Regions from separate parts of the Buttiauxella sp. AC142 genome, predicted to be linked through region 2. Evidence: predicted binding sites of a transcription regulator. Region 2 holds the regulator's gene; each other region holds the start of a gene.
What was found. The regulator Fur, encoded in region 2, represses iron uptake genes when iron is present. The targets are predictions, from matches to a motif close to ATAATAATGAGAACNACTATCAA.
Positions count from the first base shown of each region.

Region 1 (4,247 bases), 3.0 Mb from region 2:
TTCGTCAACGACATCAAAGGTGGTGTGATCCCAACGGAATACATCCCTGCTGTTGATAAAGGTATCCAGGAGCAGCTGAAGTCTGGTCCTCTGGCGGGTTACCCAGTAGTAGATCTCGGCGTGCGTCTGCACTTCGGTTCTTACCACGACGTTGACTCCTCTGAACTGGCGTTTAAACTGGCCGCTTCTATTGCCTTCAAAGATGGCTTTAAGAAAGCGAAACCAGTTCTGCTTGAGCCTATCATGAAGGTTGAAGTTGAAACTCCGGAAGAGAACACCGGTGACGTTATCGGTGACCTTAGCCGTCGTCGTGGTCAGCTGAAAGGTCAAGAATCTAACGCTACTGGCGTTCAGATTCACGCTGAAGTTCCGTTGTCTGAAATGTTCGGTTACGCAACTCAACTGCGTTCACTGACCAAAGGTCGTGCATCTTACTCCATGGAATTCCTGAAGTATGATGACGCGCCAAACAACGTAGCTCAGGCCGTAATCGAAGCTCGCGGTAAATAAGCCCCGGGTTTTAAAAAACATTGATCCCGTGCTCTCTCCAGAAGGGGAGAGCGCAACAGTAAGGAATATAGCCGTGTCTAAAGAAAAATTTGAACGTACAAAACCGCACGTCAACGTCGGTACTATCGGCCACGTTGACCATGGTAAAACTACTCTGACTGCAGCAATCACTACCGTTCTGGCTAAAACCTACGGCGGTTCTGCACGCGCATTCGACCAGATCGATAACGCACCAGAAGAAAAAGCTCGTGGTATCACCATCAACACTTCCCACGTTGAATATGACACCCCGACTCGTCACTACGCGCACGTTGACTGCCCAGGGCACGCCGACTACGTTAAAAACATGATCACCGGTGCTGCTCAGATGGACGGCGCTATCCTGGTTGTTGCTGCGACTGATGGCCCGATGCCACAGACTCGTGAGCACATCCTGCTGGGTCGCCAGGTTGGCGTTCCATTCATGATCGTGTTCATGAACAAATGTGACATGGTTGATGACGAAGAGCTGCTGGAACTGGTAGAAATGGAAGTTCGTGAACTTCTGTCTGCTTATGATTTCCCGGGCGACGACATCCCAGTGGTTCGTGGTTCAGCTCTGAAAGCGCTGGAAGGCGAAGCAGAGTGGGAAGCTAAAATCATCGAGCTGGCTGGTCACCTGGATAACTACATCCCAGAACCAGAGCGTGCTATCGACAAGCCATTCCTGCTGCCAATCGAAGACGTATTCTCCATCTCCGGCCGTGGTACTGTTGTTACCGGTCGTGTAGAGCGTGGTATCGTTAAAGTGGGCGAAGAAGTAGAAATCGTTGGTATCAAAGATACCGTGAAATCTACCTGTACTGGCGTTGAAATGTTCCGCAAACTGCTGGACGAAGGCCGTGCTGGTGAGAACGTTGGTGTTCTGCTGCGTGGTATTAAACGTGAAGATATCGAACGTGGTCAGGTTCTGGCTAAGCCAGGCTCTATCAAGCCGCACACTCAGTTCGAATCAGAAGTTTATATCCTGTCCAAAGATGAAGGCGGCCGTCATACTCCGTTCTTCAAAGGCTACCGTCCACAGTTCTACTTCCGTACAACTGACGTTACTGGCACCATCGAACTGCCAGAAGGCGTTGAGATGGTAATGCCGGGCGACAACATTCAAATGGTTGTTACCCTGATCCACCCAATCGCAATGGACGACGGTCTGCGTTTCGCAATCCGTGAAGGCGGCCGTACTGTAGGCGCTGGTGTTGTTGCTAAAGTTATCGCTTAATCGCTGATACCTTTATATGAAAAAAGAGCGCTTAGGCGCTCTTTTTTTTTGCATATTTTACCGCTTCTCACTTGCATCAAACATTCGTGTGCTATTGTAATCATAACTATTCTCATTTACACTTTGCGCGTAATTTGAACGGGAGTGCTTATGTACGTTTGTTTGTGTAATGGTGTAAGTGATAAAAAAATTCGGCAGGCTGTACGCCAGTTTCATCCACAATCTTTCCAGCAGCTTCGCAAGTTTGTGCCTGTGGGAAACCAATGTGGCAAATGCATTCGCGCAGCAAGAGAAATCATGCAAGAAGAGTTATTGCAGATCCCAGAATTTAAAGAGATTGCCTAAGCCAGTCACTTTTTTTTGACTTACTCCGTGCTACATCTACGCTTCATGTAGTGGAAGCGGAGGGAGTAAAAAATGAAAGGTGATATTAAGATAATAAATTATCTCAATAAATTATTGGGAAACGAGCTTGTCGCGATCAATCAGTATTTTCTCCATGCGAGAATGTTCAAAAACTGGGGCTTAATGCGCCTCAACGAAGTGGAATACCACGAATCCATCGATGAAATGAAACACGCCGATAAATATATCGAGCGAATTTTGTTCCTCGAAGGCATTCCTAACCTACAAGACTTAGGCAAACTTCACATCGGAGAGGATGTCGAAGAAATGCTTCAGTCCGATCTCAACTTAGAAATGGATGGCGCTAAAGATTTACGTGAAGCCATTGCGTACGCAGATACCATTCATGACTATGTTAGTCGGGATATGATGATACAAATTCTTGCCGAAGAAGAGCATCACATCGACTGGTTAGAAACTGAATTGGACCTCATTTCAAAAATTGGTTTGCAAAACTATCTACAATCGCAAATCAAAGAAGGAAACTGAGTTCTTTAAACTGTGGGAAGGAAGAGCAAATCCATCCTACAGAACCACCCGCTATCGCAAGGTTTGGTCCGAAAGGTAGCGGAGTGGTAGCAAGTGAAAGACGATTCGTCAGTAACAGTTTTGATATCAAGGCACATAGCAATCCGGATGTTGCCGCCGCTAATGTTATCCATCCTAAATTCTGCCAACCATGCCACGCCCCCAAAGCCGCTAACAATTTCATATCACCGTATCCAATTCCCTCCCAACCTCGCCAGTAATAGTAAGCCCAATAGAGCATCCACAAACTCAAATAGCCGATAATGGCTCCAAGTACACAGTCAGATAAGTGTTCAGGTGCTAAACAGATTTGAAATAGTAATCCAGACCATAGAAGAGGATAGTTCAGTCTATCCGGTAGCAACATGCTTCGATAATCAATCCAGGCCAGGCGCAGTAAAAGTCCAATATGCAGGACAATAAAAAGTAAAAGGACCAGGGTAGAGGAGATAAACATTACGTAAAATACTCTTCAAAAAGATGTCTCCCCAGGCTAGTGAAATGAATGGGTCAAAGCAAAATGACAATTGCTGATTTACGAGGGATCTTCCCAAAAAGTTCTCTCGGGCATCATTGAAGACATTTACCCTGCAAAGAGAATCGTATTCCCACACAAAAGATTGTTTAATTCGTATCCATGGCTTGCTTAAGGTGCAGATTTACGTATAATGCGCGGGCCTGTCTTAATCGATGGCTGGCTCGATATGAGCCTGACAGTGAAGCTGCTGTCGACAATGTTCCCAATTGGGGAACTATGTATGAACGATTACACTCCCCCATCAATCGTAATGGGTGCGAGTAGTGATTTTTTTCGTCTATAAAATAATTGGAGCTATGGTCTCATGCAGAGCCAAAGAATCCGTATCCGCCTTAAAGCGTTTGATCATCGTCTGATCGATCAATCAACTGCGGAAATCGTCGAGACTGCTAAGCGCACTGGTGCGCAAGTACGTGGTCCGATCCCGCTGCCGACCCGCAAAGAGCGCTTTACCGTTCTGATCTCTCCGCACGTCAACAAAGACGCGCGTGATCAGTACGAAATTCGCACTCACAAGCGTCTGGTTGACATCGTTGAGCCAACTGAGAAAACCGTTGATGCTCTGATGCGTCTGGATCTGGCTGCTGGTGTTGACGTGCAGATCAGCCTGGGTTAATCAGGTCATTGACGATTGAGAGGTTGAAACAATGATTGGTTTAGTCGGTAAAAAAGTGGGTATGACCCGTATCTTCACAGAAGACGGCGTTTCTATCCCAGTAACCGTGATCGAAGTAGAAGCAAACCGTGTTACTCAGGTTAAAGACCTGGCTAACGACGGCTACCGTGCTGTTCAAGTTACCACTGGCGCTAAAAAAGCTAGCCGTGTAACTAAGCCGGAAGCTGGTCACTTCGCTAAAGCTGGCGTAGAAGCTGGCCGTGGCCTTTGGGAATTCCGTCTTGCAGAAGGCGAAGAGTTCACTGTAGGTCAAGACATTAGCGTTGAGCTGTTTGCTGAAGTTAAAAAAGTTGACGTAACTGGCACCTCTAAAGGTAAAGGTTTCGCAGGTA
Region 1 is NZ_CEEDCH010000001.1:4,123,550-4,127,796, reverse strand. Features, by position in the region: gene fusA (elongation factor G) at 1-510, shown strand, start outside; gene tuf (elongation factor Tu) at 584-1,768, shown strand; gene bfd (bacterioferritin-associated ferredoxin) at 1,919-2,113, shown strand; gene bfr (bacterioferritin) at 2,186-2,662, shown strand; gene AC0IWZ_RS19250 (prepilin peptidase) at 2,646-3,158, opposite strand; gene rpsJ (30S ribosomal protein S10) at 3,544-3,855, shown strand; gene rplC (50S ribosomal protein L3) at 3,887-4,247, shown strand, end outside.
Region 1: bfd (bacterioferritin-associated ferredoxin) is a predicted target of Fur. The motif match lies at 1,862-1,884, and genes of this name have one in related genera.

Region 2 (4,247 bases):
ATGCGTACGTTTAGTGGCAAACGTAGTGCGCTGGCGCTTGCAATCGCAGGTGTTACGGCTCTTTCAGGATTAGTGGTCATCCCTCAGGCAACGGCAGCAGGTTTTATTGATGATTCAACGCTGACCGGCGGCGTTTATTACTGGCAGCGTGAGCGTGACCGTAAAGACGTCACAACGGGTAAATACGAAACTAACCTTGCGCACTCCACATGGAACGCAAACCTGGACTTCCAGTCAGGTTATGCCGCAGACATGTTTGGTCTGGACGTTGCGGCCTTTACTGCTATCGAAATGGCAGAAAACGCTAACAGCGGTCACCCAAACGAAATCGCATTCTCCTCTTCTAACAAAGCTTATGACGAAGATTATTCCGGCGATAAGAGCGGCATCAGCCTCTATAAAGCAGCGGCTAAATTCAAATACGGCCCGGTATGGGCGCGTGGTGGTTACATTCAGCCAACCGGTCAAACTCTGTTAGCACCACACTGGAGCTTCATGCCTGGTACTTACCAGGGCGCAGAAGCTGGTGCAAACTTTGACTATGGCGATTCTGGTGCGTTGAGCTTCTCCTACATGTGGACCAACGAGTATAAAGCTCCGTGGCACCTGGAAATGGACAAGTTCTATCAGAACGATAAGAACACCAAAGTTGAATACTTACATTCACTTGGCGCGAAATATGACTTCAAAAATAACCTGATTCTTGAGGCCGCATTTGGCCAGGCTGAAGGTTATGTTGATCAGTATTTCACTAAGGCGAGCTACAAATTTGATATCGCGGGCAGCCCGTTAACCACCAGCTACCAGTTCTACGGCACGCGTGACAAAGTTTCTGACGGTAGTGTGAACGATCTGTACGACGGCACCGCATGGTTGCAGGCATTGACTCTCGGATACAGAGTCGGCCAGGTTGATTTGCGCCTTGAAGGAACCATGGTTAAGGCTGATGGCCAACAGGGCTACTTCCTACAGCGTATGACGCCAACCTACGCCTCTTCCAACGGTCGTCTTGATGTGTGGTGGGATAACCGCTCTGACTTCAACGCCAACGGTGAAAAAGCGGTATTTGCAGGCGCGATGTATGACCTGAGCAACTGGAATCTTGCGGGTTGGGCGGTGGGCGCTTCTTATGTTTACGCATGGGATGCCAAACCAAGCTCCAAACCAACCACAGACGGTTACTACGATGCGGATAACCGCCTGAAAGAATCTGCGTACAGCCTTGATGCGTTGTATACCGTTCAGGATGGCCGTGCGAAAGGCACTCTGTTCAAACTGCACTTCACTCAGTACGACAACCATTCCGACATCCCAAGCTGGGGCGGTGGTTACGGCAACATCTTCCAGGATGAGCGTGACGTGAAATTCATTGTTATCGCACCGTTCACCATCTTCTGATTCGAATCCGGGCGTGAAAACGCCCGGTTTTCTTAAGGATATCAAGCATGAAAAAAATCGTTCTGACAGTGGTGATGGCGTTAGGTTTGAGTGCGTGTGCGCAGCAACAACCTAAAACGGCTCCGGAAGATACGAAACTAAAACAAGCGTATAGCGCCTGTATTAACACCGCAGAAGGTAATCCGGATAAAATTCAGGCCTGCCAAAGCGTGTTGAATGTACTGGCTCAGGAAAAAGAGCATCAGGATTTCGCGAAGAAAGAAACGGTTCGTACCCTGGATTACCAGAACTGTATTCAGGCGACCCGCACGGGTAATGATCAGGCGGTAAAAGCTAAATGCGATAAAATCTGGCAAGAGATTCGCGCTAACAACAAATAATGGTAGTGCGTAAGCCATAAAAAAACCGGTGAGTGTCCTCACCGGTTTTTTTATGCATGGCTCCTGAATCAGAAGCCAGAATATACGGATTACCTTTCGCTGATTTCGTGTGCGTTTTCATCAGTACGGCAATCACCTTCAGCGCAGTGACCGTAAAGGTACAGGCTGTGGTTAGTCAGACGAATGCCATGACGTGTTGCGATTTCGCGCTGGCGGGCTTCGATTGAATCATCACTGAATTCAATAACCTTGCCGCAATCCAGACAGATCAGATGGTCATGGTGATGCTGCTGCGTCAGTTCGAATACGGATTTGCCGCCTTCGAAATTATGACGAGTCACAATGCCTGCATCATCAAACTGGTTGAGTACACGATATACGGTGGCGAGACCAATCTCTTCACCCATATCAATCAGACGTTTATAGAGGTCTTCCGCACTGACGTGGTGGTTCACCGGCCCCTGCAACACTTCAAGGATTTTTAATCGCGGAAGCGTGACTTTCAAGCCGGCTTTCTTTAATGCGGTATTATTGTCAGTCATGCGGAAATTGTCCTGTTGCTTAACGATTCGCTCGGACTCAGGGTGAGCGTTAAGATGAATGCGTCTCATTATAGAACTGCCACTTCTAAATGGGAACCGCAAGTATTATGCATAATCAAGCTAAAAAATGGCGGCTGAGTCGCGATTTGTTTGCCTTGCTAGCTTTTTGATCAGGAGGTCATTGTACAGGGACAAACTGAAAAGTTAAAAATTTGTAGCAATTATTTTAATCGATAATATCTATCAATGTGACGCAACCCGTTTAAAAGCTGCGTCACATCCAGAATCAGGCGTTGATGATATCAGCCAGGTTCAGCTCGTCAGAAACTTGCTTGACCCATTTCTGAACGCGTTCAGCCGTCAGTTCTGGTTGACGATCTTCATCGATAGCCAGACCGACAAAGTGATCGTCGTCAGCCAGGCCTTTAGAGGCTTCGAAATGGTAGCCCGCAGTTGGCCAGTGACCGACGATAGCTGCGCCGCGTGGCTCAATGATGTCGCGGATAGTACCTAACGCGTCACAGAAGTATTCTGCGTAATCTTCCTGGTCGCCACAGCCGAACAGAGCAACCAGTTTGCCATTGAAATCAACTTCTTCCAGCGTCGGGAAGAAATCATCCCAGTCGCATTGTGCTTCACCGTAATACCACGTTGGGATGCCGAGAAGCAGAATATCGAAGCCTTCCAGGTCTTCTTTGCTGCTCTTAGCAATGTCATGCACCTCAGCAACTTCTTTACCGAGCTGTTTTTGAATCATTTTCGCGATATTTTCGGTGTTACCAGTGTCGCTGCCGAAAAAAATGCCTACGATTGCCATGAGTAAAATAACCTCTTGATACTTAATGGTATGGTGGCTGCTATTTGGCCACAGATAGGGCAATCATAGCAGAACACTTCGTGGTGCGGAAACTGCTATCGCCCCGGTGTGCACAGACTGCAACATTGCATACCAGGACATAGCACTAAAACTAACTGAGATGCTGCTTCAGTTGTGCGAGTAGTATCTCTTCAATCAGCTCACTACGGCTGATATTGCGCGCTTCAGCCAGTTGGTTGAGAGCATCTACCGCATCGTTATTGAGCTTTAGCTCCACTCGCTTCAGGCCGCGTACTTTATCGCGCTTGAGTTGATTGCGTTTGTTGATACGCAATTGCTCATCACGCGTTAGCGGATTTGTTTTTGGTCGCCCCGGGCGACGCTCGTCCGCGAACAGATCTAATGTAGTACGGTCCGTTTGTTCTTTTGCCATGATTAGACTACTGACAGGGAATTCAGGTGGCACTGAGCGGGGTGCTCTGGCGCAATTTAGCGCGCAATCATACATCAGCATGGCTTGCGCGCCAACGCGTTAGCCGCAACTTGCGGCCAGTCGGTTTGTTTTTAATCAGTTTGCTGCGGATTCATCAATATAACGATGAATTGCGCGCAAAACAGCATCAGGTTTTTCGGCGTGAACCCAATGACCAGCACCGGCAACCACATGCGCACGGGCCTGTGGGAACTGCGAAAGCAGCTGTTCGCGGTGAGATTCGTCAACATAAGGAGATGCACCCCCGCGAATAAACAGCGCCGGTTCGTTCCAGGCAGGGATGTTTTTCCATCCGACAATATTCTCATATTGCTCCCACAGCACCGGCACATTGAATTTCCATTCGCCATCGGCAAAGGATTTCAGCAAAAACTGAATCACGCCCTCTTCATCAAGATGCTCGCGCATAATGACGGCGGCTTGCTGGCGAGTTTTAACGTCTGCCTCGGTAACTGCATTAATCGCTGCAAAAATCTCATCGTGGCGACGCACTTGATAATCCACCGGGGCGATATCAATCAGCACTAATTTATCAACACGTTCCGGGGCGATGGCGGTTAACGCCATTGCCACTTTCCCGCCCATAGAATGGCCGATAATAATGGCTTTCTTAATGC
Region 2 is NZ_CEEDCH010000001.1:1,145,085-1,149,331, forward strand. Features, by position in the region: gene chiP (chitoporin ChiP) at 1-1,398, shown strand; gene chiQ (ChiQ/YbfN family lipoprotein) at 1,446-1,778, shown strand; gene fur (ferric iron uptake transcriptional regulator) at 1,868-2,320, opposite strand; gene fldA (flavodoxin FldA) at 2,607-3,137, opposite strand; gene ybfE (LexA regulated protein) at 3,289-3,570, opposite strand; gene ybfF (esterase) at 3,706-4,247, opposite strand, start outside.

Region 3 (4,247 bases), 3.1 Mb from region 2:
CGAGCTTTTCCAGAACCTCGCCCTGATGGCCAAGCCCGATCGCGCAATGATGCGCAGGCCCGCCGAGGCACCATTGTGTGGTGAAATCACGCGCGGATAACGGGAAGCGATAGCGGCTGTTGGTGTTGCCGATATCCAGCACTTCCCCTGCAACAGCTTGCCCTTCGGCATACTGCAAACGCACGCCGTTTTTCGCATCCTCCACAATAGACAGGAAAGTGACCGGGCCGGGTTTTACCGTCATCTGAATCGACACGCCTTTGCCCGGTTTGCCGTGATAAACCGGCAGCGGGACGAGGCGCACGTCACCTTGCGCCATCAATGGATGCGCCGGGCCATCATGCCCCCAGAGCACGACATCGTCGGCAAATTCAATGCCGTAGGGTTCTGAAAACGAGCCACCCGCCCCCAGCAACTGCTGGATTTTCATCGCCAGCACGTTTTTGATTTCATACTCTCCGGCGACCGGCATACCGCGCTGGGTCAGCAGCGTGTTGCCGAGAATAATCGAAGTAATAATATTTTCGTAGGCGTTGCCGTTGCGCCCTTCGTAATAGTAAGCCAGCGCCCCGAGGTGATTGTTTTCGATGAGTTTGTCCATGGCGCAGGCGGTTTGTACGGCACGCTCCAGTTCGGCTTTTTCACAAGCCGGGTCGATTTGCAGTGAGGCTTCCACCTCCTGCCATTTTTGCGTGCTGGTGTCCGCCGCCACCTGTTCGCGATATTCCGCCAGTTCGCACATTTCCAGCGGTTTGAAGCGCACGCCGAGTCTGGCGCTCAGGTTAGTCATGTTGCTGTAAACATCGACCATACCGTCGTAATAGTGGCCAAGCACACCCACCTGGCAGGCCGCTAACCCCTTCTGCACCTCCAGCGCTTGCAGCCACTGTTCCGTTTGCTGCCAGACGTATTCATCGCCCTGCAATGCGCCCACAAGCAGCTGGTAGCGAATCCCCGCCCGATTAAACACGTTCGCCAGTTCAGGTGCGCTACACGCCTGGCAATGGGCCAGCCATTCGCCGGTGCGTTCGCCACGATCGGCCATGTCGCGGATTTTCCCGTACGGCAAACCCAGCTCGGGTTGCAGGGCGAGGATAATCACCGGCTTGTTGATCTTTTGTACCAGCGGCAGAACCGTGGAACTCAGCGCGTAGGTGCTGATATAAAGCACAATGGCATCGACCGGTTGGCTTTGCAGGTGCGTGGCAAAAGTATCGGCTTTGGTCACGCTATCAATCAGGCCGCCGTTGATCACCGTGGCATTCAGCTTCGTGAGGCGTTGGTCGATGTGCTGCAAGTAACCCGTCAGACGTTGTTCCAGACCAGAAAACTGCGGCCAGTAAGTATCAAGGCCAATACCAAAAAGGGCGACATTAAGCGACATGATGGTGCTCCAGGATTCAAAGAAACGCCGACTATCACCCTAATTTTGCTGCACTGCCTTTGCCGTAATGCCAGTTTCTGAACAGCGTGGCAAAAAACGATTTATCCGCCTGACAATGCTCACATTTTCGCCAACATGCCGAAAAGCGATAACCTTATAAAAAGTACGGCATTGATAATCATTTTCAATATCATTTAATTAACTATAATGAACCAACTGATTACGCGGCGTTAACAGGTTGTTCGCCGCTCATTTATCTATCCACCCCTTCGAGGAGATAATGAATATGAGCTATACCCTGCCATCCCTGCCTTACGCTTACGACGCCCTGGAACCTCATTTCGACAAGCAAACGATGGAAATCCATCACAGCAAACACCACCAGGCGTATGTTAATAACGCGAATGCAGCGCTGGAATCTCTGCCAGAGTTCGCAAGCCTGCCAGTTGAAGAGCTGATCGCTAAACTGGATCAACTGCCAGCTGACAAAAAAACCGTTCTGCGTAACAACGCGGGCGGCCACGCTAACCACAGCTTCTTCTGGAAAGGCCTGAAAACTGGCACCACCCTGCAAGGTGACCTGAAGGCGGCAATCGAGCGTGATTTCGGTAGCGTTGACAACTTCAAAGCAGAATTTGAGAAAGCAGCAGCAACTCGCTTCGGCTCCGGCTGGGCGTGGCTGGTTCTGAAAGGTGACAAACTGGCTGTCGTTTCTACTGCAAACCAGGACAGCCCGTTGATGGGCGAAGCAGTTTCTGGCGTTTCCGGCTTCCCAATCGTGGGCCTGGACGTTTGGGAACACGCTTACTACCTGAAATTCCAAAACCGTCGCCCTGACTACATCAAAGCATTCTGGGATGTCGTGAACTGGGACGAAGCAGCAGCACGTTTTGCCGCTAAAAAATAAGTTGCATTGCAGCTGACGAGAGGCGAGCCTGATGGCTCGCTTTTTTTATGTCTGTTGCAGGGAGGTTCAGATGCACTATCCGCTAAACATTTATCTTGGCAAAGTCCGCGAATACGAAGGCAGCAAACCCAGCGCTATCGCCAAATATGAGGTGGACGGTGAACTTAAACTCACCGAACTGGGGCTGGAAGGCAATCAGCAGGCTGAAAAAGTTGTTCACGGTGGGCCAGATCGCGCGTTGTGCCACTATCCACGTGAGCATTACATCTATTGGGCACGTGAATTCCCTGAGCAGGCAGAACTATTTACAGCTCCGGCCTATGGTGAAAATTTATCGACCGAAGGCCTGACCGAGAAAGATGTTTATATCGGCGATATTTTCCGTTGGGGCGACGCACTGATTCAGGTCACGCAGCCGCGTTCGCCGTGCTACAAGCTGAATTACCATTTTGGCATTCATGATATGTCGTCCTTGATGCAGGAAACGGGTTATTGCGGTTGGCTGTATCGGGTGGTTTTGGCGGGAAATGTATCGACGGAATCACCGCTGGAGCTGGTTTCTCGTCTGAGTGATGTGACGGTGGCAGAAGCGATTGCTACGGCATGGCATATGCCGTTTGATGATGAGCAGTATCACCGATTGCTGTCGGCGGCGGGGTTGTCCGTTAGCTGGACGCGCACCATGCAGAAACGGCGCATTTCCGGGAAGATCGAGGATAATTCGCGGCGTTTATTTGGTAAGTAAGTTGGGTAAGTAAACCCCAGATACGAAAAAACCCGCCGAGGCGGGTTTTTAAATTCTTAGCTTTGCTAACGCTAACCTTACAGGCTAGTTACGTTACCAGCAGCTGGGCCTTTAGCACCACTTTCGATGGTGAAAGACACTTTCTGGCCTTCGTCCAGAGACTTGTAGCCATCGTTCTGGATAGCAGAGAAGTGTACGAACACGTCTTTTGAGCCATCGTCAGGAGTGATGAAGCCGAAGCCTTTGTCAGAGTTGAACCATTTTACGAGACCAGTCATTTTGTTAGACATAGATATTACCTTTTAAATTAAATTTGCCTTCCGGCGCAATTGGAATGTTTTACAGATTTTTAAAGCGATAAAGGAAGGTAGATCACGTCGAAGGGTATCTATGATAACTCTTTGAGGACTGCGCTACTAAACTGCTTAAAGGTTCTGTGCTTCAAACCGATGGATGTATTAACTCATATAAGCAGGGTGAATAACAAGGTTTATTTTAGCCGTCCACAGGGCTGGAGCTCAAGCCACCTCTGGGATCCCCCGCAATTAAGCGGGGGAAATCGCCATTACTGCATGGAGTTTTTTGCCGTTGAATATGCCTGCATAAACGCCTGATGCTGTGACGCCAGCGGCGCAATCAGCGAATTGTACTGGCTGGCTTGCTGTGACGTTGGGAACTGAATGCCACCCGCGGTGAAACCAACTTGAGTCCCCTGCTGCTGGATGAAATCACCCACTTGCACCAGTTGCGCAGTAAAGGTTTGTGCCGCTGGGATCAACGGAGCCATGGCTTCTGCCGGAGCAATAACCACTTTCTCATAAACCTTGTCGTACACCACTTTCAGATCGTCTGGTTGTTTCAACGTGGAACGTGCGCTGTCAGCCTGCATTTTTGCATTCTGGACTTGCTGGCCTAACACATTCAGAGAACCGTTCGCCTGACGCAGTGGACCGCTCTGGGTCATGTAATCCTGCGGTACACGAATGCTGTTTACGCTGTCGGCTACCGGACGCATGCCATCGTCCATCGCCTGGTTCACCTGCTGGGAGAAACCATACAGAATCGCGTAATCAGAAACCAACGGGCCAAACTGCTTTTTCTGGTCGGTTGTCAGCGTCGGCAAACGTTCACCGCTGCGCATCGCCGTATTTTGCAGGAAATCGATAAATGCCTTGCGCTGATCGCCTTCTTTATCGAAGCAACCGCTCAAG
Region 3 is NZ_CEEDCH010000001.1:4,267,466-4,271,712, forward strand. Features, by position in the region: gene AC0IWZ_RS19920 (arabinose isomerase) at 1-1,384, opposite strand, end outside; gene sodA (superoxide dismutase [Mn]) at 1,671-2,291, shown strand; gene yiiM (6-hydroxyaminopurine reductase) at 2,362-3,036, shown strand; gene cspE (transcription antiterminator/RNA stability regulator CspE) at 3,114-3,326, opposite strand; gene AC0IWZ_RS19940 (DUF3053 domain-containing protein) at 3,602-4,247, opposite strand, start outside.
Region 3: sodA (superoxide dismutase [Mn]) is a predicted target of Fur. The motif match lies at 1,556-1,578, and genes of this name have one in related genera.